DNA from 3 places in the Stappia sp. G46H5W genome. Region 2 is predicted to be linked to each of the others. Evidence: riboswitches for the same ligand, from Rfam matches in the RefSeq annotation. Region 2 holds a riboswitch; each other region holds the start of a gene.
The links. Region 2 has a riboswitch for cobalamin ahead of ACVJ6E_RS00120 (DUF1636 family protein). Riboswitches for the same ligand answer to the same signal wherever they lie in the genome.
Positions count from the first base shown of each region.

Region 1: it holds a riboswitch for cobalamin, as region 2 does, so the genes downstream of both, cobU (bifunctional adenosylcobinamide kinase/adenosylcobinamide-phosphate guanylyltransferase) here and ACVJ6E_RS00120 (DUF1636 family protein) in region 2, are expected to answer to the same signal.
Region 3: it holds a riboswitch for cobalamin, as region 2 does, so the genes downstream of both, ACVJ6E_RS03290 (TonB-dependent receptor domain-containing protein) here and ACVJ6E_RS00120 (DUF1636 family protein) in region 2, are expected to answer to the same signal.

Region 1 covers NZ_JBZFLL010000001.1:283,439-292,976, forward strand. Annotated here, with positions in the region: gene ACVJ6E_RS01055 (DUF938 domain-containing protein) at 1-472, shown strand, start outside; gene ACVJ6E_RS01060 (cobyric acid synthase) at 475-1,947, opposite strand; gene cobO (cob(I)yrinic acid a,c-diamide adenosyltransferase) at 1,947-2,558, opposite strand; gene cobN (cobaltochelatase subunit CobN) at 2,576-6,349, opposite strand; gene cobW (cobalamin biosynthesis protein CobW) at 6,386-7,516, opposite strand; gene cobU (bifunctional adenosylcobinamide kinase/adenosylcobinamide-phosphate guanylyltransferase) at 7,513-8,100, opposite strand; cobalamin riboswitch at 8,223-8,448, opposite strand; tRNA gene ACVJ6E_RS01085 (tRNA-Asn) at 8,661-8,735, shown strand; gene ACVJ6E_RS01090 (TspO/MBR family protein) at 8,816-9,289, opposite strand; gene ACVJ6E_RS01095 (DUF4287 domain-containing protein) at 9,380-9,538, opposite strand, start outside.
Region 2 covers NZ_JBZFLL010000001.1:22,352-31,889, reverse strand. Annotated here, with positions in the region: gene ACVJ6E_RS00155 (alpha-ketoacid dehydrogenase subunit beta) at 1-876, opposite strand, end outside; gene ACVJ6E_RS00150 (3-methyl-2-oxobutanoate dehydrogenase (2-methylpropanoyl-transferring) subunit alpha) at 878-2,110, opposite strand; gene ACVJ6E_RS00145 (acyl-CoA dehydrogenase family protein) at 2,177-3,328, opposite strand; gene ACVJ6E_RS00140 (Lrp/AsnC family transcriptional regulator) at 3,537-4,004, shown strand; gene ACVJ6E_RS00135 (FecCD family ABC transporter permease) at 4,035-5,018, opposite strand; gene ACVJ6E_RS00130 (ABC transporter substrate-binding protein) at 5,022-5,984, opposite strand; gene ACVJ6E_RS00125 (ABC transporter ATP-binding protein) at 6,048-6,947, opposite strand; gene ACVJ6E_RS00120 (DUF1636 family protein) at 6,944-7,390, opposite strand; cobalamin riboswitch at 7,507-7,755, opposite strand; gene zigA (zinc metallochaperone GTPase ZigA) at 7,806-9,011, opposite strand; gene znuA (zinc ABC transporter substrate-binding protein ZnuA) at 9,388-9,538, opposite strand, start outside.
Region 3 covers NZ_JBZFLL010000001.1:817,724-827,261, reverse strand. Annotated here, with positions in the region: gene ACVJ6E_RS03315 (NAD-dependent succinate-semialdehyde dehydrogenase) at 1-1,452, shown strand, start outside; gene ACVJ6E_RS03310 (D-amino acid dehydrogenase) at 1,538-2,785, opposite strand; gene ACVJ6E_RS03305 (sulfite exporter TauE/SafE family protein) at 2,814-3,557, opposite strand; gene ACVJ6E_RS03300 (GreA/GreB family elongation factor) at 3,594-4,160, opposite strand; gene rnk (nucleoside diphosphate kinase regulator) at 4,333-4,764, opposite strand; cobalamin riboswitch at 5,224-5,439, shown strand; gene ACVJ6E_RS03290 (TonB-dependent receptor domain-containing protein) at 5,620-7,632, shown strand; gene ACVJ6E_RS03285 (ABC transporter substrate-binding protein) at 7,607-8,515, shown strand; gene ACVJ6E_RS03280 (iron ABC transporter permease) at 8,512-9,510, shown strand; gene ACVJ6E_RS03275 (ABC transporter ATP-binding protein) at 9,507-9,538, shown strand, end outside.

The DNA.
Region 1 (9,538 bases), 260 kb from region 2:
GCAGCTTGTCTGGCAGTGCAGCGAGTTGCCCGGCACCGTCGAGGGGGTTGCGGCGCGACTGGAGGCCGAGGGAACCGCTCGGACACCGCCGCCGCTCGCCCTCGATGTCGCCGCCCCACCCTGGCCGCTGCCGACAGCCGGCGCACCCGATGCCTTCGACGCGATCTTCACGGCCAATACGCTGCACATCATGTCCTTCGCCCATGTCGGGCAGTTCTTCGCCCGCGTCGGCGAGGTGCTGGCGCCGGGCGGTCTGTGCTGCGTCTACGGGCCGATGAAATATGGCGGCGCCTTCACCACCGAGAGCAACGCCGAATTCGACAGGCAGTTACGGGCGCGAGACCCGCAGAGCGGCATTCGGGATTTCGAGACGCTCGATGCGCTTGCGCAAGCTCAGGGCCTGGTTCTGCTGGAGGACATTGCGATGCCAGCGAACAACCAGTTGCTGATATGGCGGCGCACCGGCGGGTAAGGTCACCGCGCGCGGGCGATCTCCAGCAGCGCCTCGATATCGAGCGAGGCTTCAAGATGCTCGGCCAGCGCGTCGAGTGTCCGGTCGATCTCGCCTTCGTAAGCACGGGTGGAGCCGCTGCCCAGCTCCCTCAACAGGCCGGCGCGGAACGTGTCCGACGCGAACAGCCCGTGCACATAGGTGCCGGCGATGCGCCCGTTTGCCGAGACCGCACCGTCCGGCTCGCCGCCCTCGCCCAGCAGCGCGAAAGGTCGCGCGGTGTCGGCTCCTTGCGTGCGGCCGATATGGATCTCGTAGCCGGAGAGCGCCGCCCCGCTCGCCGCATGGCGGCCGGTCACCTCGACAAGGCGCTTGTCCGCCGTCAGCACCGTATCGACGTCGAGCAGGCCAAGCCCGTCGACAGTGCCGGGCGTTCCCTCGATGCCGTCGGGATCGCTGATCGTCCGCCCCAGCATCTGGTAGCCGCCGCACACGCCCATGACGCGCCCGCCGCGCCGCACATGGGCGCTAAGGTCGATGTCCCAGCCCTGCGCGCGGAAGAAGGCGAGATCCCCGACCGTCGACTTGGACCCGGGCAACAGCACCAGATCCGCATCCCCCGGCAGCGGCCGGCCCGGGCCGACCAGCTCCAGCGTCACGCCCGGCTCCAGCCGCAGCGGATCGAGATCGTCGAAATTGGCGATGCGGCTGATCACCGGCACGGCGATCTTCACCGAGCCGTCGCCGTCGCTTTCCTCCAGCGCCAACGCATCTTCCGCCGGCAGGCGGTGCGCATCGGCAAACCACGGCACCACGCCGAGCGGGCGCCAGCCGGTGCGTGCGGCGATCTCCCGCACACCTTCGTCGAACAGGGACACATCCCCCCGGAAGCGGTTGACGAGAAAGGCCTTGATGCGGGCGCGCTCCGCCTCGGGCAGGATCGCGTGAGTGCCGACAAGGCTGGCGATCACCCCGCCGCGGTCGATGTCGCCGCACAGGGCGACCGGAATATCGACAGCTTCGGCAAACCCCATGTTGGCGATGTCGCCGGCGCGCAGGTTGATCTCCGCCGGGCTGCCCGCCCCTTCCACCAGAACAAGGTCCGCGCCCTCGCTGAGCCGCTCGAAACTCTCCAGCACCTTCGGCAGGAGCTCGGCCTTGCGGCTGCCGTATTCGCGCGCGCGCATCGTTCCCGCACGCCTGCCCTGCACGATGATCTGCGCCCCCACATCCGTCTCGGGCTTCAGGAGCACCGGATTCATGTGCACCGACAGCGGCACGCGCGCGGCCATCGCCTGCAGCGCCTGCGCTCGGCCGATCTCGCCGCCGTCACTGGTCACGGCCGCGTTGTTCGACATGTTCTGCGGCTTGAACGGCCGCACCTTCAGCCCCCGGTCGGCGAACAGCCGGCAGAGCCCCGCCACGACGAGACTCTTGCCGACATTCGAGCCGGTGCCCTGGATCATCACTGCGGGGATGCGGCGGGCTGCCGCCATCAGAACTCGATCCCCTCCTGCGGCTTCACGCCGGAGCGGAACGGGTGCTTGACCTGCTCCATCTCGGTGACGAGGTCGGCGATCTCGATCAGTTCGTCCTTGGCGTTGCGGCCGGTGACGACGACATGCACATCCTCCGGCTTCTCGTCGCGCAGGAAGGTGACGACTTCCTCGATCGGCAGGTAGTCGTAGCGCAGCACGATGTTCAGCTCGTCGCACAGGACGAGGCGATGCTCGCGCGAGCGGATCAGGTCCTTGGCCGCTTCCCAGGCGGCTCGGGCGGCATCGATGTCGCGCTGGCGGTCCTGGGTCTCCCAGGTGAAGCCCTCGCCCATGCGCTTGATGGTGACGAGGTCGGAGAAGCGTTCCAGCGCCATGCGCTCGCCGGTCTCGATGCGGCCCTTGACGAACTGCACGACGGCGACCTTGTGGCCATGGCCGAGCGAGCGGAACACCATGCCGAAGCCGGCCGTCGACTTGCCCTTGCCCTTGCCGGTATGGACGATCAGGAGCCCCTTCTCGATGGTCTTGGTCGCCATGATCTTGTCGCGCGCGGCCTTCTTCTTGCGCATCTTCTCGGCATGGCGGGCGTTGAGCTCCTCTTCGCTCATCTCGGCCTTCTTGTCGCTCACGAGGTCGTCTCCCTTTCCTGCCCCGGCCGGGTTTCCCCCAGCGGGCTTTCGATGTTCAAGGCAGCGCGCACCGAATTGCGCCGCGGCCGCCACAGATCGCGCTCGACCGCCTCGCGGAAGCGCGCCTCGATTTCCTCCAGCGCCTTCGGATTGGCCGTCTCCAGAAAGGCGCGGACTTCGCCGTCGTCCAGATAGGCATCATAGAGCTGGTCGAAGTGATGGTCGCCCACCGCATTGGTGGTCGCGGAAAAGGCGAAGAGATAGTCCACCGTCGCGGCGATCTCGAAGGCGCCCTTGTAGCCGTGGCGCATGACGCCGGCGATCCACTTCGGATTGGCGGCGCGCGCCCGCACCACCCGGCCGATCTCCTCCGACAGGGTGCGGATCACCGGGCGCTCGGGGCGCGAATGGTCGTTGTGATAGATCTTCGGCGCCGCGCCCTTCAGCGTTTCCACCGTGGCGGCGAGCCCGCCCTCGAACTGGTAGTAGTCGTCGCTGTCGAGCAGGTCGTGCTCGCGGTTGTCCTGGTTGTGCAGCACCGCGTCGACCTGCGACAGGCGCGCGGTCAGGCTGGCGCGGGCGCCCTCGCCCTTCGCCCCGCCACCATAGGCGTAGGAGCCCCAGGCGAGGAACGCGTCGGCAAAGTCCGCGCGGGCATCCCAGATCCGCTCGTCGATCAGCGCCTGCAGGCCGGCGCCATAGGCTCCGGGCTTCGAGCCGAAGACCCGGTAGAGCGCCTGCCGGCGGGCCTTTTCCGGGGCAAGGCCGTCCGCCTCCAGCCGGGCGGCTTCCTTGCGGGCGCGCGCGGCGAGCGGATTGGCGTCCTCCGGCTCCTCCAGCTTGGCGATAGCAGCAACCGCCGACTGGAACAGGTCGACCTGATGCGGGAAGGCATCGCGGAAGAAGCCGGAAATGCGCAGCGTGACGTCGACGCGCGGCCGGCCGAGCTCGGCCAGCGACAGGATGTCGAAACCGGTGACGCGGCCCGAGCCCGCCTCCCATTTCGGCCGGGCGCCGATCAGCGCCAGCGCCTGGGCGATGTCGTCGCCGCCGGTGCGCATGTTGGCCGTGCCCCAGCAGGTCAGCACGACAGCGGCCGGATACTCGCCCTCGTCCTGGAAATGCCGCTCGACCAACCGCTCGGCGCTGGCCGCGCCGATGCGCCAGGAGGTTTCGGTCGGCACCGCGCGCACATCGACGGAGTAGAAGTTGCGGCCCGTCGGCAGCACGTCGGGGCGCCCGCGCGTTGGCGCGCCGGACGGGCCCGGCGGTACGAAGCGCCCGGCAAGACCGGCAAGAACGCCGGCGGTTTCCGCCTCGCCCGAGGCGGTGACGGCCGGGCGGATGCGGGTCTCGATCTCCTCCAGCACGGCGGCGGTCGCGTCAAAGCCGTCCGGTGCGGACCCCGTCTCCACCAGCCGGGCTGCCAGCAGTTCCAGCCGCTCCACGGTGTCGCCGCAGCTGCGCCAGGGGCTGCTTGCCACCTCTTCGAGCAGCACCGGGCGCGGGCCGTCGAAGGGCAGTTCGTAGGCGCAGGCGAGCGGGTCGAAGTCCTCCAGCCCGAGATCGCGGGCAAGCGCCCGGGTGATGCCCTCATTCGCCGGCCCCTCGCCGCGCGGCACCCGCACCAGCGCCACCAGAAGCGCGGTCAGCAGATCGCCCTCCGGCGCGGCACCCAGCACATGCAGCCCGTCGCGGATCTGCAGCTCTTTCAGGTCGCACAGATGCGCGTCGAGCCGCGCAAGCCGCGTCTCCTCGTCCATCTCGCTGGTCAGGCCGATGTCGCGGTCGAGGCCGTGCCGCTCCGCCGCCTCGAGAATGTCGCGGGTCAGCACCTTCAGCCGGCGCGGGTCGACGCCCTGCGCCAGGTAATACTCGTCGAGCAGCACTTCCAGCTCGGCGGCGACGCCATGACTTTCGGCCCGCGCCAGCGGCGGCGTCAGATGATCGACGATGACGGCGGAGGTGCGGCGCTTGGCCTGCGCCCCCTCGCCCGGATCGTTGACGATGAAGGGATAGATGTTGGGCAGCGGCCCCAGCACGGCTTCGGGGAAACAGTCTTCCGACAGCGCCAGCGCCTTGCCCGGCAGCCATTCGAGATTTCCGTGCTTGCCCAAGTGTACCACGGCGTGGACACCGAATGTCCCGCGCAGCCAGATGTAGAACGCGAAATAGTGGTGCGGCGGCACCAGGTCCGGGTCGTGATAGGTCGCCTTGGGATCGATGTTGTAGCCGCGCGCCGGCTGAATGCCGACAACCGCATTGCCGAAGCGCGTCACGGCGAGGCGGAATGCCCCCTCCTCCACATGCGGATCGTCTTGCGGCTCCCCCCAGCGCGCGGTGACCGCCTCGCGCACCGCCCGCGGCAGCCGGGCGAAGGCGGCGACATAGTCGGCGAGCGGCAGCTCAGCGCCGCCAAGGCGCACGCGGCGGGCGGCGATGTCGTTGGTCGGGCCGTCGCTGATCCGCGCCATCAGCTCGGCAGAGCCCTGCGGCGCGCCGTCGATGCGGTAGCCCTCGGCGGCAAGTGCCTGCAACAGGCGGGCGCAGGAAGCCGGCGTGTCGAGGCCGACGCCGTTGGCAAGGCGTCCGTCCTTGTTGGGATAGTTGGCAAGGATCAGCGCCACCTTACGCTCCGCCGCCGGGGTCGCGGCGAGACGGGCGATCCGCGCGGCCTGGGCGGCGACGAAGGCCACCCGGTCGGGTTTCGGCACGAAGCGCATGGTCGCGGACTGGGTGAGCGGATCGTGCGGCGCCTGCTCCTTGAACGACACGGCGCGCGTCAGAATGCGCCCGTCCACCTCCGGCATCACCACATGCATGGCGAGATCGCGGATCGACAGGCCCTGGTCGGCGTCGCGCCAGCCCTCTTCCGAGGACGAAGAGAACACCACCTGCAGCACGGGCACGCCAGGTGCGTCGAGCGGCGTTCCGCTGTGCACCTCGCCGGCCTTCGACACAGCGAAGGCGGTGGCGTTGAGCACCACGGCGGGCGGCGCGTCGGCAAAGAGCGCGGCCAGGACAGAGGCGGATTCGGCCTCCTTCAGTGAGGAAACGAAGATCGGCAGCGGGTTGATGCCCTCGCCCGCCAGCGCCTCGCACAGGGCCTCGACCGGCGCGGTCGCCGCGCTCTGCATCAAGGCCTTGTAGAAGACGATTGCCGCAACGGGGGCGGCAGGATCGGCCCAGGTCGCCCGCAGCTCGGCCAGCGTCGGGCGTGCCCGGCCGGGCAGCAGCAGGCCGGCGCGCGGCAGCGGGCGCGGGGGATCGGGCTCCTCCGCCCCATCCAGCAGATGCGCGGCGTAGCGCAGGAAGTTGCCGAGATTCTCCGCCCCGCCCTCGGCGAGGTAGCGCCACAGGTGCCTCACCTCGTCGACCGGCAGCGTGGAGCGGGCGGCAAGGTCCGCGTCCCAGCGGTCGTCGCCCGGCATCACCGCCAGGTGCAGGCCGTGGCCGCGCGCCGCCTCGGTCAGCCGCTCGACGCCATAGGGCCAGTATTCCGCCCCGCCGAGCAGACGCAGCACGACGAGCCGCGAGCCCGCCACCGTCTGCTCGGCATACATGTCGACCGAATAGGGGTGCGACAGGGCCATCAGGTTGGCAAGACGCAGGCTCGGCTGCTCCGCCCCGCCGCCCGCCGCCACGGCAGCGAGCGAGGCGAGTTCCGTATCGGCTGCCGACAGCACGACGACATCGGCCGGCGACTGGCCGAGATCGACCGCCTCGTCGCCCTGGTCGATGCGTCCGCTGCGTCCTGCGAGAATATGCATGCCGTCTCCTGCCCTGCGCCTAGCCTGTCGTCCGGATCAGGCCGCGAGCGCGCTGGCGAGCAGGCCCTCGACACGGGCAAGGTCGAAGCCGGCAAGGCCGATCACCACGACGCGGCCGGGACCGCGTGCATCGCGCGCGAACCACGCTTCGACGCGCGGGCCGACCGCCTGCACCATGGCAGGTGCCGCCTTGCCCTCGATGCCGACCGCTCCCTTGATGCGCAGGACGCCCGGCACCGCCATGGCGGCGGCAACGCGCGCTTCCAGGTCCTTCAGCGAGGCGAGCGGGGCGAGCTCGACCACATGGCTGACGAAGTCGTCGTGGTCGTGATGATGGTGGTGGTGGTGGTGGTGATCGTGGTCATGGTCGTGATCGTGATCGTGATCGTCGTGATCATGGTCATGGTCGTCGTGGTGGTGATGCTCGTGATGGCTCTCGCGGCCGTGCATGTCCTCTTCCGCGGCGCTGGCACGGCCGAGCAGCACGTCTGCGGCAAGCATGCCCTTTTCCGCCGCGACGATCTCCACCGCCGCGCGGACGCGGCCGGCGACTTCGGCGCGCACGCGCTCCAGCGTCGCCGCGTCGACGAGATCGGCCTTGTTCAGCACCACGAGATCGGCGCAGACGAGCTGGTCCTCGAACAGTTCCTCCACCGGGCTGTCATGGTCCAGCGCCTCGTCGGCGGCGCGCTGCGCGGCCAGCGCCACCTCATCGCCCGTCACGCGCCCTTCGGCGACGGCCGCCACGTCCACCACCGTCACCACCGCATCGACCGTCACACGGGTCTTGACGCTCGGCCAGGAGAAGGCGCGCACCAGCGGCTGCGGCAGGGCAAGGCCCGATGTCTCGATGACGATGTGGTCCGGCGCCTCGTCGCGGGCGATCAGCATTTCCATGGTGGGGAGAAAGTCGTCGGCGACGGTGCAGCAGATGCAGCCGTTGGTCAGCTCCACCACCTCTTCCGCCGCGCAGTCCGGATCGGCGCAGCCGTCGACCAGCGAGCCGTCGAAGCCCATGTCGCCGAATTCGTTGACGATGAGCGCGATGCGCTTGCCCTTCGCCTCGCGCAGGAGGTTGGAGAGCAGCGTCGTCTTTCCGGCCCCCAGGAAGCCGGTGACGATGGTGGCCGGGATCTTGCCGGCGGTGCGGGGCGTGGATGCGGTCATAGGCGAATCTCCGGCTGAAGGTGGGACGGCTTGAGAACGAGCGGCAGGCCGGCGGCGACGAGCACCGCGACATCGGCGACTTCCGCGATGCGGCGATTGAGGCGCCCCTGCTCGTCGCGAAAGCGGCGGGCGAGCGCATTGTCGGGAACGATGCCCGATCCGACCTCGTTGGTGACGAGAACGACGGGACCGGGCGCTGCGCGCAGCGCCTCGGCAAGCCGGGCCGTTTCCGCTTCCGGATCGGCCTCGGCGAAAATCAGGTTGCTGAGCCACAGCGTCAGGCAATCGACGAGGATGGCGCTTTGCGCCGTGCTTTCGGCGGCGATGACGCCGGCAAGGTCGCGCGGCTCCTCGATGGTGCGCCAGCCGCCGCCCCGCTGGTCGCGGTGGCGGTCGACGCGCTGGCGCATCTCGTCATCGAAGGGTGTGCAGGTGGCGACATAGATGCGCTCGCGCTGCGCTGCGCTCACCAGCCCTTCGGCATAAAGGCTCTTGCCCGAGCGTGCGCCGCCCGTCACCAGCACGGTGCGGGCCGCAACAGGGGCCGGGGCAGGCAGGGGATCGGATGCGGGAGCATGGCTCACGCGCAGGTCTCCCCGCGGCTGGATATGCCGGGAGAGCTGAAGCGGCGGGCGCCCTTCAACGGGAACATTCTGGCCTCCTGCCGTCCACCCGACGGCGCGTGACGTTTCGGGCCGGGCCCCGTGGGGGCCCGGATGATCCGGCTCGTCTCCTGGCTCGCGGGTCGTCGCCTTGTCCTGCCCTTCCCGGACCAAAAGGCCCAGTGGTTCATGCAGGAAGACTCGCCGCTCACAGTTGCGGGGGCAGCTGCGGATTCGGGAGCCCGACTTGGGTCCTCCCCCACCGCATTCCGACTTTCCCCTTTCATCGGACTTCGTCCGTCAGAAAGGACCGGAGGATGACGACTCATAGCCTGCCGAAGGGCCCCGCGTCCAGCAGCGAGGCGGAAAGGCCTTGCACGCCTTCCCTTGCGGAGTATTTGCCGGCGCACGCGAAAAAGCCCCGATAGCCGCGCCCCGCCCCGACTGTGGAAAAGTTTTGCGACAAAGGGCTTGGCAAGCGGCGGCGCAGTTTGCTATACGCCTGCCACCGACGCGGTGCATCTGCCCCGCGTGATTGGTGATCCCCGGTAGCTCAGTGGTAGAGCAAGCGGCTGTTAACCGCTTGGTCGCTGGTTCGAATCCGGCCCGGGGAGCCACTCTTTTTAGTTCCCTCAAAAATATCCGATCTTGCCGCCACCGCACGACGCAACGCGCCGCGCGGCAATTTGCGTTTGCCTCACCCCTCGCGGTTCAGCTGCCAGATCGAGAAGTTCAGCGCGGCGGCGAAGGTGACCCAGGCGAGATACGGCACGAGCAGCAGCGCCGCGAACATGTGCACCGGCCAGAACAGTAGAATCGTCGCGAGAATCGACAGCCACACCAGCACGATGTCGATCATGCCGAGGTCCGGGCGGTGCAGGCCGAAGAACAGCGGCGTCCACACGCCGTTGAGCGCCAGCTGAATGCCGTAGACGGTGAGCGGCAGGGCCGCGCCTGCAAAGCCCGCCTCGCGCCAGACCAGCCAGCCGGACACCGCGATCATCACGTAGAGCATCGTCCACACCGGGGCGAACAGCTTGTTGGGCGGGCGCCAGGACGGCTTCTTAAGGCGTTCGTACCATTCGCCGGGGCGGAACAGCGCCCCGGTCAGGGCGGCGAGAAAACAGGCTGCCAGAAACCCCAGAAGAGCCGGCAGGGTCGACGAATCCATCAGCTTTGCCTCGAACGTTCACGAACCATTGTGCTCGGGGGCGAGCCCCTCTTGCCAAGCCAACGCATCGCGGGCTGGCCAAGTTCCCCCTCATTTATCCTCGGCGAGCGTATGGGCAACCAGCGCGTTGGCATGACCATGGCCGAGCCCGTGGGTTTGCTTCAGCCAGGCCACCAGTTCCATGTGCTTGAGACCGGACTGCGAACGGATCAGGGCCTTCCATTCGGCGATGGGCCGGCCGTAGGTCTT
Region 2 (9,538 bases):
CTCCTGCACGGCGGCGCAAAGCTCGGCGCCGAAGCCGGAGGTCTTGGTCGCCTCGTGGATGACGACGCAGCGCCCGGTCTTGCGCACCGAGGCCTCGATGGTCTCCAGGTCCAGCGGCAGCAGCGTGCGCAGGTCGATGATTTCCGCATCGACGCCCGCTTCCTCGGCCGCCGCCTGGGCGACATAGACCATGGTGCCGTAGGCCAGCACGGTCAGCGCCGAGCCCTCGCGGCGGATCTTCGCCTTGCCCAGCGGCACGGTGAAGTAGTCCTCGCTGACATCGCCGAGCTCGTGGTTCTTCCACGAGACGACCGGCCGGTCGTGATGGCCGTCGAAGGGACCGTTGTAGAGCCGCTTGGGTTCCAGGAAGATCACCGGATCCGGGTCCTCGATGGAGGCGAGCAGCAGGCCCTTGGCATCGCGCGGGTTGGACGGCACCACCACCTTCAGGCCGGCGACATGCGTGAACAGCGCCTCCGGGCTCTGGCTGTGGGTCTGGCCGCCGAAGATGCCGCCGCCGGTCGGCATGCGGATCACCATCGGGCAGGTGAACTGGCCGGCGGAGCGGTGGCGCATGCGCGCCGCCTCGCTGACGATCTGGTCGTAGGCCGGGTACATGTAGTCGGCGAACTGGATCTCGACGACCGGCTTCAGGCCATAGGCGCACATGCCGACGGCGGCGCCGACGATGCCGTTCTCGCTGATCGGCGCGTCGAAGCAGCGGTTGCTGCCGTATTTCTTCTGCAGGCCGGCGGTGCAGCGGAACACGCCGCCGAAATAGCCGACATCCTCGCCGAACACGACGACCTGCTTTTCCCGGTCCATGGCAAGGTCATGGGCGTTGCGGATCGCCTCGATCATGGTCATGCGTGCCATGTCAGAACCCCGCTTCCTGGCGCTGGCGCTGGAGATGCGGCGGCATCTCAGCGTAGACATCGTCGAACATCGACCGCGGCGAGGGCTTCGGCCCGGAAATCAGGGTGCCGTTGGCCTCCGCCTTCTTCTGGCAGGCGCGCACCTCGTCGGTGATCTCGGCCAGGGCCTGGGTGTGGCGCTCCTCGGACCACTCGCCGATGGTGATGAGGTGCCGCTTCAGCCGGTCGATGGGCTCGCCGAGCGGCCAGGCGCTGAACTCCTCCTTCGAGCGGTAGGCGGACGGATCGTCCGAGGTCGAGTGCCCGCCGGCGCGGTAGGTGACGTGCTCGATCAGGGTCGGGCCGAGGCCCGAGCGGGCCCGCTCGGCCGCCCAGCTCGCCACCGCATGGACGGCGAGATAGTCGTTGCCGTCGACACGGATCGAGGGGATGCCGAAGCCGTGGCCGCGCGCGGCGAAGGTGACGGCACCGCCCCGCGCCACGCCCTGGAACGTCGAGATCGCCCACTGGTTGTTGACGATGTTGAGGATCACCGGCGCCTTGTAGCTGGAGGCGAAGACCATCGCGGCGTGGAAGTCACTCTCCGAGGTCGAGCCGTCGCCGATCCAGCCGGCGGCGATCTTCGTGTCGTTGGAGATCGCCGAGGCCATCGCCCAGCCCACCGCCTGGATGAACTGCGTGCCCAGGTTGCCGGAGATGGTGAAAAAGCCGTGGTCGCGCGCCGAATACATCACCGGCAGCTGGCGGCCTTTCAGCGGGTCGGCGGCGTTGGAGTAGATCTGGTTCATCATGTCGGTCATGGGATAACCGCTGGCGATGAGCAGCCCGGCCTGCCGGTAGGTGGGGAAGTGCATGTCGCCGTCCTGCAGCGCCATGTGGAAGGCGCAGGACACCGCTTCCTCGCCCAGATGCTGCATGTAGAAGCTGGTCTTGCCCTGGCGCTGCGCCTTCAGCATGCGCTCGTCGAACTGGCGCAGGGTCAGCATGTGGCGCAGGCCCGTGCGCAGCGCCTCGGCGTCCAGCAGCCCGGCCCAGGGACCGACCGCCTCTCCGGCCTTGTTCAGCACGCGCACGACCGAAAAGGCCATGTCGCGCATGTCTTCCGGCGCCTCGTCGATGGCCGGCCGGCGCACCGCGCCGGCGCGCGGGATCTCGAAATCGGAGAAGTCCGGCGTGTCGCCCGGCCGGCAGCCGGGTTCCGGAACATGAAGGGAAAGCGGTCGTGGAGCGGTCATGAAAACTCCTTCGTCGACAGTGTGCAATTCCGTTCGGCGCGCGGTCCGCGCACCGCGGCGGGGCAATCAGGAACGGTCGCGCTCGGCCAGCATGGCACGGGCGACGATCACACGCATGATCTCGTTGGTGCCTTCCAGGATCTGGTGCACGCGCAGGTCGCGGACAATCTTCTCGATCCCGTAATCCTCGAGATAGCCGTAGCCGCCCAGCATCTGCAGCGCGTCGTTGGCGACGCGGAACGCGGTATCGGTGACGAAGCGCTTGGCCATGGCGCAATGCTTGGTCGCGTCGCTTGCGCCCTGGTCGAGCTTCCATGCGGCCTGGCGCAGGAACGCGCGCGATGCCTGCAGCTCGATCTCCATGTCGGCGAGCCGGAACTGCAGCCCCTGGAACTGGTCGATCGTCTTGCCGAAGGCCTTGCGCTCGCCCATGTAGCGGGTCGCCGCGGTGAGCGCGCCCTGCGCGCCGCCGAGCGCACAGGCGGCGATGTTGAGCCGTCCGCCGTCGAGGCCCTTCATGGCATAGGCAAAGCCCTTGCCTTCCTCGCCGAGCAGGTTCGCCGCCGGCACCGTGCAGTCGTCGAACTGCACCTGGGCGGTCGGCTGCGCCTTCCAGCCCATCTTGTGTTCCGCCGCGCCGAAGGAAAGCCCGGCGCTGCCGTCCTCGACCACCAGCGTCGAGATGCCCTTGGGGCCGTCCTCGCCGGTCCGGCACATCACCACATAGACGTCGGAATAGCCGCCGCCGGAGATGAACGCCTTGCTGCCGTTCAGCACATAGCCTTCGTTGCTGCGGGCCGCGCGGGTGCGCAGGGCCGCCGCGTCCGAGCCCGAGCCCGGCTCGGTCAGGCAGTAGGAGGCGATGCTTTCCATGCTCGCGAGCGGGGCGAGGAAGCGTTCGCGCAGTTCCTCGCTGCCGTAATTGGCGATCATGCCGGCGCACATGTTGTGGATCGAGATGAAGGCCGCAACGGAGGGGCAGGCCTCGGACAACGCCTCGAAGACCAGCGTCGCGTCCAGCCGGGTCAGGCCGGTGCCGCCGTACTCTTCCGGCACGTAGAGCGCGCCGAAGCCGAGTTCGCCCGCCTGGCGCAGCACGTCGCGGGGAATGGTGCCGGCCTTTTCCCAGGCATAGGCATGCGGCGCGATGGCCTCCCGGCCGAAGTCGCGGGCCATGTCGAAGATGAGGGTCTGTTCCTCGGACAGCGCAAAATCCATGTACGGCGCCTCCTCGCCTGAAATATGCCCGGTCCCTGACGATGGCATGAGATGCGGGCCCGTGCACCGGGGGTGTCGGGCGGTCAGGTCTCGGGTGTTTCCAATACTATTGCCCGCTATGAGTGAAATTTCATGCTGAATTTGCTTCGATTTTGCCGGTGTGTGAAATATCCTTCTGCGATGATGCGATATGAAGGAGGAACGTGTTGTGCCGCGACAGCTTGATGACATCGACCGTCGCATCCTCAAGGCGCTGGTCGCAAACGGGCGTTTGTCCAACACCGAACTGGCGCGCGAGGTCGGCCTGTCCCCGAGCCCGTGCTGGCAGCGGGTGCGTCGGCTGGAGGAAGAGGGGGTGATCTCCGGCTACACGGCGGTGCTCGATCACGAGGCGCTCGGCGTCGGCGAGACGGTGATGATCGAGGTCTCGCTCGACCGCCACGACCCGGAAGCGCTGGAGGGCTTCGGCAAGGCGATGGCGGAGATCCCGGAGGTGCTGGAGGTCTACCTGATGGCCGGCGACTGCGATTATTTCGTCAAGGTCGCGGCGAGCGGCACCAAGGGCGTTGAAGAGTTCCTGCGCGAGCGGCTGTTCCCGATCCCGGGCCTGCGCCACTCCAAGTCCAGCTTCTCGCTGCGCTGCCTGAAGAAGGTGACCTCCTGCGTGCCCGGTTGAGTGTTCCGGCGCTGAGGCGGGCGGGGCAGCTCAGCCTCGCGGCTCGCGGGTCAGCAGGGCGAGCACGAAGACCGCCCCCAGCGATGTGGTGACGATGCCGATGGGCAGTTCCTGCGGCGCCAGCAGGGTGCGCGCGGCAATGTCGCTGATCAGGAGCAGCCCGGCGCCGGTGAGCGCCGCCACCGGCACGAAGCGCCCGTGCATCGGCCCGGCGAGCGCACGCGCGATATGCGGCACCATCAGCCCGACGAAGCCGATCACGCCGCTGATCGATACGAAGGCGGCGGTCGCGAAGGCGCACACCAGAAACGTCGTGCGGCGCAGCGCCACCACGTCGACGCCGAGCGTGCGAGCGGTGTCCTCGCCGGCCAGCAGCGCGTCGAAATTGCGGTGGCGGACGAAGGCGAAGGCAAGGATCGCGGCAAGGCCGACCGCCGCGATCGGCAACAGGTCCCAGCGGGCGAGGCCAAGGCCCCCCAGCGTCCAGAACAATACGGAATGGGCGGCCCGCTGGTCGCCGGCAAAGACCAGATAGTTGGTCAGCGCCATGAACAGGAACGAGACCGCAAGCCCCGCCAGCACGAGCCGCGCCGGTCCCCGGTCGCCGAGCCGGGCGATCAGCGCCAGCACGATCACCGAGGCGGCCATGCCACCGGCAAAGGCGGCGAGCGGCAGCGTCCACAGGCCGAGCAGGTCGCCGGTGACGGTGATCACCAGCACCGCTCCGGCGGCCGCGCCCGAGGACAGGCCGAACAGGAACGGATCGGCCAGGTCGTTGCGCGTCGTCGTCTGCAACAGGCAGCCGACCGTGCCGAGCCCGGCCCCGACCAGCAGCGCCAGCAGCGCGCGCGGCAGGCGCAGGTCCATGACGATGCGCGCCGTCGGCCCGTCGCCGCCGGCGAGTGCGTCGATTACCGCGCGCACGGGCAGCGGCGTCGAGCCGATGGCAACGGCGGCCACCAGCAGCGCGATGACCGCCAGCAGGCTAACCGCCAGGACCAGCGCCAGCCGCATGGCTCAGAACGCCTCCGGATGCATGGCCCGGGCGAGCCGCTCGATGCCCTCGACATTCGCCGGTCCCGGCGTCAGTTCCTCATAGCGCAGAGGCAGATAGCGGGCGTTCTTCACAGCTTCGGTCTGGCTCATCACCGGATGGGCTTCCAGGAAGGCGCGCAGCTTGTCCGCCCCGCCGCCGTCCTGGTAGTCGAGCAGGATGATGAACTGCGGGTCGGCTGCCGCCACCGCCTCCCACGAGGTGGTGCCCCAGCTGGTCTCCATGTCGGCGGTGACGTTGCGCCCGCCGGCCGCCTCGATCATCGCCGTCGGCATGGCGAAGCGGCCTGCGGTAAACGGCTTGTCCTCGCCGGAATCGTAGAGGAACACCTTCAGCTCGCGGTTCTCGCCGATGCGCTCGGTCAGCTCCGCCATCCGTGCCTTCCAGCCGTCGACCAGCGCCTGGGCCTCGGCCTCCTTGCCGAAGATGGTGCCCAGCCGCAGCATGTCGCCATAGAGCAGGTCGAGCGAGGCGGCGGGTCGCGCCTTGTCCAGATGGATGCAGCTCTCGGTGAGGATCAGCGTCTTGATGCCGTGCGGCGCCAGCGTGTCCGGGGTGACGTCGCCGCCCGGCTTCATGCCGTAGTACCAGCCGGCGAAGAACAGGTCCGGATCGGCCGCGACGAGATTTTCCAGCGTCGGATATTTCGGCGCGATCTCGGGGATGTCGCCGCGCTTGCGCTCGAACTCCTCGCTGGTCTTGTACCAGCCGCTGATGCCGCTGACGCCGACCATCCGGTCTTGCAGGCCGAGCGCGAAGGCCATCTCGCTCATGTTGATGTCCTGCACCACGATGCGCTCGGGCGCAGCCTCGAAGGTCAGCGGCGTCCCGCAATTGTCGACGGTGACGGGAAAGGCGAGGGCCGGTGCGGCAAGGGCCATCGCAGCGGTGAACAGGGAAAGGCGCTTGAGGCCGGACTTCTTCATGGGGGACAGACTCCTCGTGAGGATGAAAAACCGTGGAACGCTGGGAAAAGGCGAGGGCGCGGCTCAGCCGCGCGTCGCCACCGCACGCAGATGCGGCGCGCCGGGCGCGGGACGCTCGGGTCCTGAAAGCTCTGACCCTGAAAGCTCGCCGGCAATGCCGGTGCCGAACCGCCCCTCGATGGGGATGTCCAGCACGCTGATCTGGCGGGCCTCCACCGGATGCTGCATCCGGTGCATGTCGACGCTGAAGACCGCGCGCACCCGCTCGCTCGACAGCACCTCGACCGGATGGCCGTGCGCGACCAGCCGGCCGCCCTGGATCAGCGCCACATGGCTGGCGAAGGCCTCGATCAGGGTCAGGTCGTGCAAGGCCGCGACCACTGTGATGCCGAGGCCCGAGACGAGGCTGAGCAGCTCGCCGCGCGCCAGCGGATCGAGATGGTTCGTCGGTTCGTCCAGGACCAGGATGCGCGGGCGCTGGCAGATGGCGCGGGCGATCTTCGCCCGCTGGCGCTCGCCGCCGGAAATCTCGCTCATGCGCCGGTCGGAAAAGCGCGTCAGGTCGGCCAGCGTCAGCGCCTCCTGCGTTGCCCTGGCGCTCGCCTCGCGTCCGCCGGTGCGGTGATGCGGCAGCTGGCCGAGGGAGACATATTGCGAGACGGTCAGCCGGTCGTCGCTCTCCTCGCTCTGGCCGACATAGGCGATGACGCGGGCGCGCTCGGTGATCGGCACATTGCGATACGGCCTGCCGCCGAGCAGCATCTCGCCGCCGGTCGGCTCGCTCAGCCCGGCGATCAGCCGGATCAGTGTCGACTTGCCCGCGCCGTTCGGCCCGGCAATGACGAGGATCTCGCCGTCATGCACATGCAGCGTCAGGTCGGAGAGGAGCGCGTCCGCGCCGCGCGGCCGGTAGGCGACCTCGCGCAGCTCCAGCACCACCGGGGTTCCGCTGTGATGGCTCATGCGCCGTTCTCCCGGCCCGGCGATCCGGGGTCGAAAGCGGGCAGGGCGGGCATGCGCGCCAGCGTCTTGCCCTTCAGCCCGTCGGGGCGCTGCAGCGAGGAGCACCAGCCGTCTTCGAGTTCGCCATATTGCCGGGCGAAGGCGACCAGCGTCTCCACGTCGCGTTCCGGCTCGATGTCGCCGAACAGATAGCTCGCCTTGCCGTCGGCCTGATAGGCGACCGTGCAGGGGTGCGAGCAGCCGGCCATGCAGGCCGCACCCGCCACGCTCACATGCGCCAGGCCGCCCTCGGCAAGTGCGGCGCTCAGGGCCTCGATCAGGTCCTTGCCCGGCTGTTCGCGCGTTTGCGGATCGCGGCAGGTGGTGCACACGGTGATGCGGTGCCGGCGCGTATCGGGAGCTGCGTCCATGCGGCGTTCGCCGAGCGCCAGGTCATGCGCCATGGCGATGCCCCGCGCGTTCGCCCGCAAGGTTCGGCAAGCTGCGGATAAAGGCCCTGGATGGGCGGAAGATGGACTCGTTGCGTGTCATGGCTACCTTCCCGGAACACCCCGTCCGGTCGTCGTTGCGGGAGATGGCAGGTCTCCTGGCTCGCGGGTCCGGTCCGGCCGCGCCTTCCCGCCCGGCTTCGGGCAGTGGCATCGTGCGGCTGGACCTGGGCCATTCGTCCGGTAAAGGACGTCGGCCCCGGCCGCTTACAGTTGCGGGGGCAGCCACGGTCTCGGCCCCTGATGGGTACGCCTCACCGTGTTCCCTTTTCATGCCTCTGGCGGTTCGGCCGTCGGCAACCATCGCCGCCAAACTGGCAGATGACGGGGACCGCATCAAGACCAATCGCCCAAAGCCATCGCCGCCGTCTCACGCCGCGGCGCTGCCCCAGGCGGGGAAGGGGTCGTCGAGCCCGGTCCAGCGCTCCGGATGAAAGCCCGTATCGGCGACCAGCGCCGCGTCGAGTTCGGCGCGGATCGCCGCCTCGTCCATGCCGCTCGTGCCGATGAAGACGATTTCCTGCCGCCGGTCGCCCCACACGGGATGCAGGTAGGGCTCCATCGCCCGCTGCCATTCGGGCGACTCGGGCCAGTGTTGGCGCGGCACCGCCGACCACCACAGCCCGCGCTTTTCGGTGGTAACGAAGGCGCCGGCCTGGCTGATCTCGCCGACGAAACGCGGCCGCGTCGCCAGCCAGAAGAAGCCCTTGGCGCGGATCACGCCCGGCCAGCTCTTGTTGACGAAGCGGCTCAGCGCGCGCGGGGCGAAGGGGCGGCGCGCCCGGTAGACGAAGGAGCGGATGCCGTATTCCTCCGTTTCCGGCACATGGTCGGCAAAGCCGTTCAGCTCCTTGAACCACAGCGGATGCTCGTGCGCCTTGTCGAAGTCGAAGCGCCCGGTGCCCAGCACGTCGCGCAAGGGAACCGCAGAGCGGTCGGTCTCCATGATCACCGCATCCGGGTTGAGGGCGCGCACGATCTGGCGCGCGGCTTCGAGATCCAGCGGCCGGGCATCGCTCACCTTGTTGAGGATGATCGTATCGGCAAACTCGATCTGGTCGACGAGCAGATCGACCAGGGTGCGCTCGTCGTCCTCGCCGAGCGATTCTCCCCGCTCGGTCAGGAAGTCGGTGGAGCCGTAGTCCTTCAGCAGATTTGCCGCGTCCACGACCGTCACCATCGAATCGAGCCGCGCCACATCGCTCAGGCTCTCGCCGTTCTCGTCGCGGAATTCGAAGGTCGAGGCGACCGGCAGCGGCTCGGAAATGCCGGTGGATTCGATCACCAGATGGTCGAAGCGGCCCTCCCGGGCCAGCGCCTGCACCTCGCGCAACAGATCCTCGCGCAGCGTGCAGCAGATGCAGCCATTGGTCATCTCCACCAGCCGCTCCTGGGTTCGCGAGACGTTGCCGCCACCCTCGCGCACCAGGCTGGCGTCGATGTTCACCTCGCTCATGTCGTTGACGATGACGGCGACCCGCAGCCCCTCGCGATTGTTGAGGATGTGGTTGAGCAGGGTGGTCTTGCCGGCGCCGAGAAAGCCGGACAGCACAGTAACGGGCAGGCGATTGTCCATCGCGAAAGCTCCTGAGCTATGATGTTATCACATAACAATGTTTGACCGAAAGAAAGGCGGCCGGAACCGCCACGATTATTTAATCTCTCGGCCGTTCCCCCGGCCACGCGAAGCGCGCGCCGGGGCCTGTTGGTTGCCAGAGCGGCGGCGAGGACACGCCGACGCGCGCCCACGCCCCGCCTGTCGTCCCTGTTTCGGCGCAGCCGAAGACCGGGATCCAGTAACCCCAGGACGTGCGGCCCGAGCCGTGACGTCGCCGCGAGCGCCCCTCGTCGAGGCTGGGGAACTGCTTGCGCAAACCTGCCCATCCCGGCGGATACTGGATGCCTGCCTGCGCAGGCGTGACAGCCGTGGAAGATAGCGATGCGCTCCCGCCTCAGCCGTTGCCGCCAAGGCACTGTTCCATCGAGCTGGCCAGTCCGTCGATCAGGCCGAAATAGAGGTCCGGCCCGTCGGCGAGTTCCGCGCCCAGCGGATCGAGAACGCCCGAGCGGGCAGCGGTGCCCTCGGTCACCACCTGGATCAGC
Region 3 (9,538 bases), 800 kb from region 2:
CTCGCCCTGAAGGACCCCAGCCTGCTGAAGACGCAGGCCTATGTGAACGGACGCTGGATCGACGGCGAAAAGACCTTCCCGGTCTACAACCCGGCGACCGGCGAGCTGGTGGCGAACGTGACGGATCTCGGTCCGTCCGACGTCGCCGGCGCGGTGGATGCGGCCCATGCGGCCCAGCCCGCCTGGGCGGCAAAGACCGGCAAGGAGCGCGCGGCGGTGCTGCGCCGCTGGTTCGACCTGATGGTCGAGAATGCCGACGACCTTGCCACCATCCTCACCGCCGAGATGGGCAAGCCGCTTGCCGAAGCGCGCGGCGAGATCCTCTACGGCGCCTCGTTCATCGAGTGGTTCGCCGAGGAGGCCAAGCGCATCTACGGCGAGACGATCCCCGGCCACCAGGCCGACAAGCGCATCGTCGTCATCCGCCAGCCGGTCGGCGTCGTCGGCTCGATCACGCCGTGGAACTTCCCCAATGCGATGATCGCGCGCAAGGTCGCGCCGGCGCTGGCCGTCGGTTGCTCCTTCGTCGCCCGTCCGGCCGAGCTGACGCCGCTCTCCGCCATCGCCATGGCGGTGCTGGCCGAGCGCGCCGGGGTGCCGGCCGGCATCTTCAACGTGCTGCCCTCGTCGGATTCGGCCGGTGTCGGCCAGGAGCTCTGCGCCAACCCGAAGGTCGCCAAGATCACCTTCACCGGCTCCACCCGCGTCGGGCGGATCCTGATGAAGCAGTGCGCCGACACGATCAAGAAGATGTCGCTGGAGCTCGGCGGCAACGCGCCCTTCATCGTCTTCGACGACGCCGATCTGGATGCGGCGGTCGAGGGCGCGCTGATCGCCAAGTACCGCAATGGCGGGCAGACCTGCGTCTGTGCCAACCGCATCTACGTCCAGTCCGGCATCTACGACGCCTTCGCCGCGAAGCTGGCGGAAAAGGTGCGCGGCATGAAGATCGGCAACGGCTTCGAGGAGGGGGTGACCGTCGGTCCCCTGATCAGCGAAGCGGCGCTGAAGAAGGTCGAGGAGCATGTGTCCGACGCGCTGGCCAAGGGCGCGCGGGTGCTGGAGGGCGGCGAGCGCGCCGAACAAGGCGGCACGTTCTATCGCCCGACGGTGCTCGCCGACGTGACCACCGACATGAAGGTGGCGCGCGAGGAGACCTTCGGTCCCGTCGCCCCGCTGTTCCGCTTCGAGGACGAGGCGGAAGCCGTGGCCATGGCCAACGATACCGAGTTCGGCCTTGCCTCCTACTTCTACAGCAAGGATCTCGCGCGGGTCTGGCGGGTGGCCGAGGCGCTGGAAAGCGGCATGGTCGGCATCAACACCGGCCTGATCTCCACCGAGGTCGCGCCCTTCGGCGGCATCAAGCAGTCGGGCCTCGGCCGCGAGGGCTCGCGCCACGGCGTCGAGGACTATCTGGAGCTGAAGTATCTGTGCATGGGCGGCATCGGCTGAGGCCGTAGCGCACGCACGCAAGCAACAAGAAGGGCGGCCCGGCAGATGTCGGGCCGCCCTTTTTCGTGCCGGCGTCCTTGTTCGCTCAGCGCGAGAGCGACAGGGCGGCGATGTCGATCTCCGGCGCGCGGCCATCGACGAGATCGGCGACCACCCGGCCCGAGCCGCAGGCCATGGTCCAGCCGAGCGTGCCGTGGCCGGTATTGAGGAACAGCCGGCCGATCCCTGAGGGGCCGACATAGGGCGGGCCGTCCGGCGTCATTGGCCGGTGGCCGCACCAGAAGCTCGCCTCCGCCGGATCGGCGCTGCCGCCGAACAGATCGCCGAAGGAATGTTCCAGCGCTGCCCGCCGCGCCGGTCGCAGCGCCGTGTCGAAGCCGCCGAGCTCCGCCGTGCCGCCGACGCGAATGCGCGACCCGAGCCGGGTGATCGCGGTCTTGTAGGTCTCGTCCATGACGGTGGAGACCGGCGCAAGCGCCTCGTCGCGGATCGGGATGGTGAGGGAATAGCCCTTCACCGGATAGATCGGCAGCTTGATCCCGAGCGGGCGCAGCGCGGCCGGCGAATGGGCGGCAAGCGCCAGCACATAGGCGTCGGCCTTGCGGGTTCCCTTCGAGGTCAGGACCTCGGTGATCTCGTTGCCCTCGCGCGTGAAGCCGACGAACTCCGTGCCGAAGGAAAAGCGCACGCCGAGCTCCGCCGCCATCTCGGCCAGGCGGGTGGTGAACATCTGGCAATCGCCGGTCTCGTCGTCCGGCAGGCGCAGGCCGCCGGCGAAATCGGCCTTGGCGTGGGCGAGCGCGGGTTCTGCGGCGATGCAGCCTTCGCGGTCGAGCACCTCGCAGGGCACGTCGAACTGGCGCAGCACGTCGACATCCTTGGCGACGCCGTCGAGCTGCTTCACCGAGCGGAACAGCTGCAGCGTGCCGAGGCTGCGCCCGTCATAGGCGATGCCGGTTTCCGCGCGCAGGGCGCGCAAAAGGTCGCGGCTGTACTCGGCGATCGGCACCATGCGCGCCTTGTTCACCGCGTAGCGCGCCGAGGTGCAGTTGCGCAGCATCTTCAGCATCCAGCCCCACATGGCGGGGTCGGCCTTGGGCCGCACCACCAGCGGGCCGTGCCGCATGGTCAGCCAGCCGAGCGCCTTGAGCGGCACGCCGGGCCCCGCCCAGGGGGCGGAATAGCCGGGCGAGACCTGGCCGGCATTGGCGAAGCTCGTTTCCATGCCCGCTGCCTCGCGCCGGTCGATCACCTCGACCTCGTGACCGGCGCGGGCGAGATACCAGGCGGTCGTAACGCCGATGACGCCGCCGCCGAGAACCAGAACCTTCATGACTTGACTGCCCGATGTTGCGGCACCCTCAGGAGAAGAGGCGCCAGAAGAAGACGATACTCATCACCGTGCCGACGACGATGACGATGGCCCGCACCGCCTGTCGCGGCAGGGCCTTGGCCACCGGTGCGCCGGCATAGCCGCCGATGGTGGCGGCGACCATCATCAGGATGGCCTGCGGCCAGCTGACGAGACCGGCCGCGGCGAAGGTCGCGACCGAAATGGCGGAAAGGACGAAGGAGAGGGCGTTCTTGAGCCCGTTCATGGCGTTGAGGTCGCGCATGCCCCACAGCGAGAACAGCGCCAGCAGCACGATGCCGAGGCCGCCGTTGAAATAGCCGCCGTAGATCGCAACCAGTGTGGTGGCGAACAGCCCGCCGGAGGAGGCGCGGCGGCGGCGCGCCCAGCCCTGCAGCCGCTCGCCGAAGGCGAAGGCGAGGGTGGCGGCAAGCAGCAGGAAGGGAACGACGGCCGAGAAGGCCTCGTTGGTGGAGACAAGCAGCAGAAGCGAGCCGAGGAAGCCGCCGAACGCGGTGGCGATGACGACGCGGATCAGCAGGCGCGGGTCGAGGGCGGCGATCTCCTTGCGAAAGCCGGCGACGCCGCCGAGATAGCCGGGAAACACCGCGACCGCGCTGGTCGCGTTGGCCGTCACCACCGGCACCCCGGTATAGACGAGCGCGGGGAAGGTCAGGAACGTGCCGCCCCCCGCGATCGTGTTGAGCATGCCGGCGGCGAAGGCTGCCGTCGCCAGCACCATGTAGTCGAGCATGGGTGGGTGTCCTCTCTCTTGTCCCTTGCGCGGACCTCAGGCGGCCGAGGGGCCGGGATCCTCAGGTCCGTTATATCCGCCTGCCCGGGGGCGGTCTGCGCCTGCCAAGGCGCCATGCACCAGTTTCAGCAAGGGCCGGCGGCGCGCCGGCTCCGGCATCGCCTGTGCCGCCGTCTCGCCGGTCTCTCCGGTGCTGCCGCCGCCGCTGCGCCGCGCGGCTTCCGGCTGGAAATGCACCTTCTGCAGCAGGATGCGTTCCTGCCGCCCGGCCCCGTCCTGAAGCACGAATTCCTCGCCTTCGGACAGGCCGAGCAGGGCCAGCCCCCGCCGGGTGGTGATCGGCAGGAACATGCCCATCGGCATGGACAGGTGGTCGTGCGAGATCACCCGCGTGTCGGGCGTGCGCCCGTCGACGCTGTAGGTGACGCGGCTGCTCAAGGTGGCGACCGTCTCCGGCACGTCCTCGCGGAAGACGATGGTCGCCGCCTCGAGCTTGCGCTTGAGGATCGGTGCGAGAGGGTCCTCGTGACCGCGGCGGCGGTCGCGCATCACCTCGAGAATGGTGAAGTCCTTGGTGGTCAGGATGCAGGTGTCGATGGACATCGCAGGTCTCCAGCGCTCCGTCCGTGGAGCGGCAAAGGTGAAACGGATCGGAGTCCCCCTGGCCGCTTTCGGTCGCGGCACAGGGGTCAGGATCCTGCGATGAGACACCCTCCGAAAATCGCCAGCCGGTCGCGCGGCTTCGGCTCGGTGCTTGCCCCGGTTCCGGTGGTGGTCATGCCGGACGGGCCTCGGCCTCGGCCACGGCGGGGAACTCGACGCTCTCCACGGTCAGCCGGTGGGTGCGCCCGTCCAGCGAGGTCCAGTCGATGGACTGGCCGGCAGACAGGCCGATCAGGGCGGCGCCGATCGGGGTGAGGACGGAAATCTTGCCCTCGGCAATGTTGGCATCGCCCGGGAAGACCAGCGTCACGGTGCGGTCCTCGCCGGCATCGGTGGTGAAGCGCAGCCGCGATCCCATGCGAACGACGTCGGCGGAAATGCGCCGGTCGTCGACGACGCGGGCGCGGTCGAGCTCGCTCGCCAGCTGATCCGCGACAGCGGGATTGCGGGAGGAAATGGAATCGGCAAGCCCGGACAGCCGCTCGTGGTCCGAGCGGGTCAAGGTGATGGCGGGCTTGCGCTTCTTCTGGATGGCTGGAGCCATTCTCGGCATCCTTGCAATGTTGTAAGGCCGCCGACGCACGTGAGCGCGCGTCGGGCGGTCATGATCTGTTGTGGGAAGTTGTTCGCCGCCTTGGTGGCCTGCTGTCTGCCCGCTAGGGGACGAGCCGGCCTATGCCCCGCGGCCGGGGCGCGACGCGACCGAGCCGGGGGTCAGTGTCCCGCGATGGGGCACACCCTGAAAATGGAAAGCAGGCGCGGAGCGGTCGTGTACATTCCAAGAAGGTCGGTGCTTGCGGGGCGAAAGTCAAGTCACGGCTTTCCCGGACGCGGCAAGCAGGCGCGCAGAACCCTGCGAGGGGCCGGATTCGCGCAGCCCCCGGGTTGCCATGCCGGCCTGCGCGGCAGCCGGGAGCGGGCCGGCAGGCGTCCTGACGCAGCGTCTGGTTGTGCCTGCGAACAGGGCATCGACAGATGATTGACTCCGGCGCGCGAAACCGCTCTCTTTTACGGCGACAGAGGTTCCGGACATGTCCGGATGAAAAGGGAACACGGTGAGGCGTACCCAACAGGGACCGAAACCGTGGCTGCCCCCGCAACTGTGAACGGAGAGTGGACGCTCGAAGGCCACTGACCCCGCCGCCAAAGGCAGGGTTGGGAAGGTGAATGTCCGCGATGACCCGTGAGCCAGGAGACCTGCCCCTGTCGGTCACCCGACCTTCGATACGGGGTGTGTCGAGGCGCGGCTTTCCGTTGAGGTGACACCCGAAAACCGCCTGCGTCCGCAGGCCGCCGCCTTGCGTCTTCGCGCGGGGTTGCGCGGTCGCGTCCGCTGGCTCGTGCCGTATCGCGACGGGACGCCGAGGGGCGTTTCGGCGCACGTCAGGGGTGTGTCTGGATGAATTCGATTTCGCGTGGCGCCTTGCGCGCCGGGCCGGTGGCCGCTGTGCTGGGGGCCGGATTGGGGGCCGCGATGGTGCTGGCGCCGGGAAGTGCCCGAGCCCAGGATTTCGAGGCGCAAGGCTTCGACGCGCAAGGGGGATACGAGGAGCCGACGCAGCTGCGCCGGGTCGTCGTCTCGGCCGGGCGCACGCCGGTCGCCGCCGAAGCGGTGGGCCGTGCTCACACGGTGATCACGGGCGAGGAGCTGGAGACGACGCAGCAGCGCTATGTCGCCGATGCCCTGCGCAAGGTGCCGGGCCTGGCGGTGTCGCGCACCGGCGGCAATGGCGGCATGACCCAGATCCGCATCCGCGGCTCGGAAGCCAACCATGTGCTGGTGCTGATCGACGGCGTCGAGGTGGCGGCCACCTCCAGCGGCGAATTCGACTTCGGCGGGTTGCAGGTCGCCGACATCGAGCGGATCGAGGTGCTGCGCGGCCCGCAAAGCGCCATCTACGGCTCCAACGCCAGCTCCGGCGTCATCGCCATCACCACCAAGGGCGGTATCCACAACGACCTGGAAATCACCGGGCGCACAGAAACGGGCACCGACAAGACGGTGGCCGGCCATCTGGGCGTGCGCGGCGGCGGCGAGAGGTTCGACATCGCGGTCTCCGGCGCCTGGCGGCAGAACGAGGGCTTCAACATCTCCCAGTTCGGCTCGGAGAAGGACGGCGACCGCAACGCGACGCTGAACGGCCGTTTCAACTGGGACATCACCGAGGCCTTGAGCCTCGATCTCAGCGCCCGCTATGTCGACCGCAAGTCGGACACGGACGACCAGGACTCCTCCTGGCCGCCGACCCCGACGGAAGGCCTTGTCATCGACACGCCCGGATACAACGCGACGAAGGAGTTCTACTCCGGCGTCGGCCTGTCCTGGTCGCTATTCGACGACCGGCTGGTGCAGAAGGCGCGCGCCGAATACTCCGGACTGGAGCGGCGCGGCTTCAACTCCGGCAGCCTGAACGGCAACGACGACCGCCGCCTGCACCTCAGCTATCAGGCGACGGTGACGGCGACGACGCCGGACTTCCTCGACGCCGAACACAGCCTGACCGGCGCCATCGAGTGGGAGCGCGAGCACTACAAGAACGCCTTTCCCGCCTACGATCCCTCGCAGGTTCCCGGCAAGCAGCGCGACCTGACCAGCTATGTCGCCGAGTATCGCGGCGCGTTCCTCGACGCCCTGTTCTTCAGCGCAGGCCTGCGTTACGACCGCAACGACCAGTTCAAGGACACGCTGACCTACAGCGCCAGCGCCGCCTATCAGCTGCACGAGACCGGTACGCGCTTCCACGCCTCCATCGGCACGGGCATCACCAACCCGACCTTTTTCGAGCAGTTCGGCTTCATTCCGGCGACCTTCACCGGAAATCCGAACCTGCGGCCGGAAAAGAACTTCGCCTGGGACATCGGCATCGAGCAAAGGTTCTGGGGCGGGCGAGCGGTCGCCGACGTGACCTATTTCAACGAGCGGCTGGAAGACGAGATCTGGACGCCCTGGGTGGCGGGCGCCGGCTCCTCGCCGGCCAACATGGACGGGATCAGCAGGCGCCAGGGCATCGAGGTGTCGCTCGGCGTGGAACTGCTGGCCGACCTCTACGCCAAGGGCACCTACACCTATCTGGATGCGACCGAGCCGACGGGCCTGCAGGAGGTGCGCCGGCCCAAGCACTCCGGCTCGCTCAGCCTCGTCTATGCCTTCCACGAAGGGCGGGGAAACCTCTTCCTCGACACGATCTTCAACGGCCGGATGAAGGACAACGAGTTCATCAGCGCAACGCCGCAGACCCGGGTGACGCTGTCCGAGTATTTCCTTGTGAATGTCGGTGCCGACTACAGGGTTTCTGACAATTTCACGGTCTATGGGCGGGTGGAGAACCTGCTCGATCAGCAGTACCAGGAAGTCTACAGCTACAACTCACAAGGACTGACCGCCTATGCGGGCATCAAGGCGAGCTTCTGACGCCAGGGGCGGGGCGGCGGGGATTGTCCTCGCCGCCCTGCTGGCGCTGTCGGGTCCGGGCACCGTCGCCACCGCGTCCGCCACGGGCGAGACGCCCCGGCGGGTGGTGTCGATGAACCTGTGCACCGACCAGATCGCCATGCTGGTGGCCGCGCCCGGCCAGCTCATCTCGGTCTCCTACCTGGCGGCCCGGCCCGACGTCTCGTTGATGAGCGCGCAGACGGCCGGGCTGACGATCAATCACGGGCTGGCGGAGGAGATCTTCCGCCTCGACCCGGATCTGGTGATTTCGGGCACCTACACGCGGCGGGCGACGGTCAACATGTTGCGGCGGCTCGGCCGCCGGGTGGAGGAATTCGCCCCGGCGAACGGCTTTGCCGACATTCGGCAGAACGTCCGCCGGATGGGCGAACTGCTCGGGCGCGAGGCGCAGGCCGCGCGGCTGATCGCCGCCTTCGACGCAGAGGCCGCCGCCCTTGCCGCCGCGCCGCCGGAGGGGCATGCACCGGTGCTCGGCTCCTTCGGCGCCAACAGCTTCACCACCGGCGGCGGCACGCTGGAAAACGAGATTGTCGGCGCGGCGGGCCTGCGCCATCTCGGCGAGGAACTCGAGATCACCGGGACGACGCGGCTGCCGCTGGAAGCGTTGGTGCTGGCCGATCCGGACTATGTGCTGCTGTGGGAGCGCTCGCTCGCCGATCCTTCGCGCGCGACCGAGATCCTGCGCCATCCGGCGCTCGACGCGCGCTTCGGCAGCGAGCGGCGGCTTTCCGCCGACAGCCGCTACTGGATCTGCGGCACGCCGCTGACACTGGAGGCGGTGGCACGATTGCGCGCCGAGGCCGGCGGCGGGACCTCACTGCGGCCGGAGGCGAACCGATGACCGCGGACCGGCGCTACCCGCTGTTGCTGGCCGGCCTTGGCCTGCTGGCCGCGCTGCTGTTCCTCGCCTCGCTCGGGCTGGGGCAGGTGTGGATTGATCCGCTGACGCTCGTCACAGCCTTCAACGACACGAACAGCGCGGAGGCGGTGATCCTCGTCGAGATCCGTCTGCCGCGCGCGCTGCTGGGCGCGGCCATCGGCGCGATCCTCGGCCTGTCGGGGGCGGTGCTGCAGGGCTTCCTGCGCAATCCGCTGGCCGAGCCGGGCCTGCTGGGCATTTCCGCCACCGCTTCGCTCGGCGCGGTGATCGCCATCTATGCCGGGCTGACGGCATTGCACCCCTATGCGTTGCCGCTCTGCGCGCTGGCCGGGGCGCTGATCGCGGTGACCCTGGTGCAGATGCTGGTGGGGCGCTCGGGCGACATTCTCGTCATCATCCTGGCCGGCGTCGCGCTGTCCTCGCTCGCAGGCGCGCTGACCTCGCTGGCGCTGAACCTGGCGCCGAGCCCCTTTGCGGCGCTGGAAATCGTCTTCTGGATGCTGGGTTCGCTGACCGACCGCAGCCTCGTCCATGCCGGGCTGGCACTGCCCTTCATCGCGGTTGGCGGCGTCATGCTGGCGCTGACGGGGCGGGCGCTGGACGCGCTGGCGCTGGGGCCCGATGTCGCCCGCAGCCTTGGCGTCAATCTCGACCGCACCCGGGTGCTGGCGGTGGTGGGAACCGCCATCGGCGTCGGCGGGGCGACGGCGGTGAGCGGCGCCATCGGTTTCGTCGGGCTGATCGTGCCGCATCTGCTCCGCCCGCTCGTCGGCCACCGGCCCTCGCGCCTGCTGCCGGCCAGCGCGCTGGGCGGGGCGGCCTTCCTGCTGGCCGCCGATATCGCGGTGCGCCTGGTGATGCCGGACCGGGACCTGAAGCTCGGCGTCGTCACCGCCATTCTCGGCGCGCCGTTCTTCCTCTGGCTGCTGATCAGCCTGCGCCGGAGGACGTCATGATCCGTCTCGACTGCGAGAGCGTGACCGT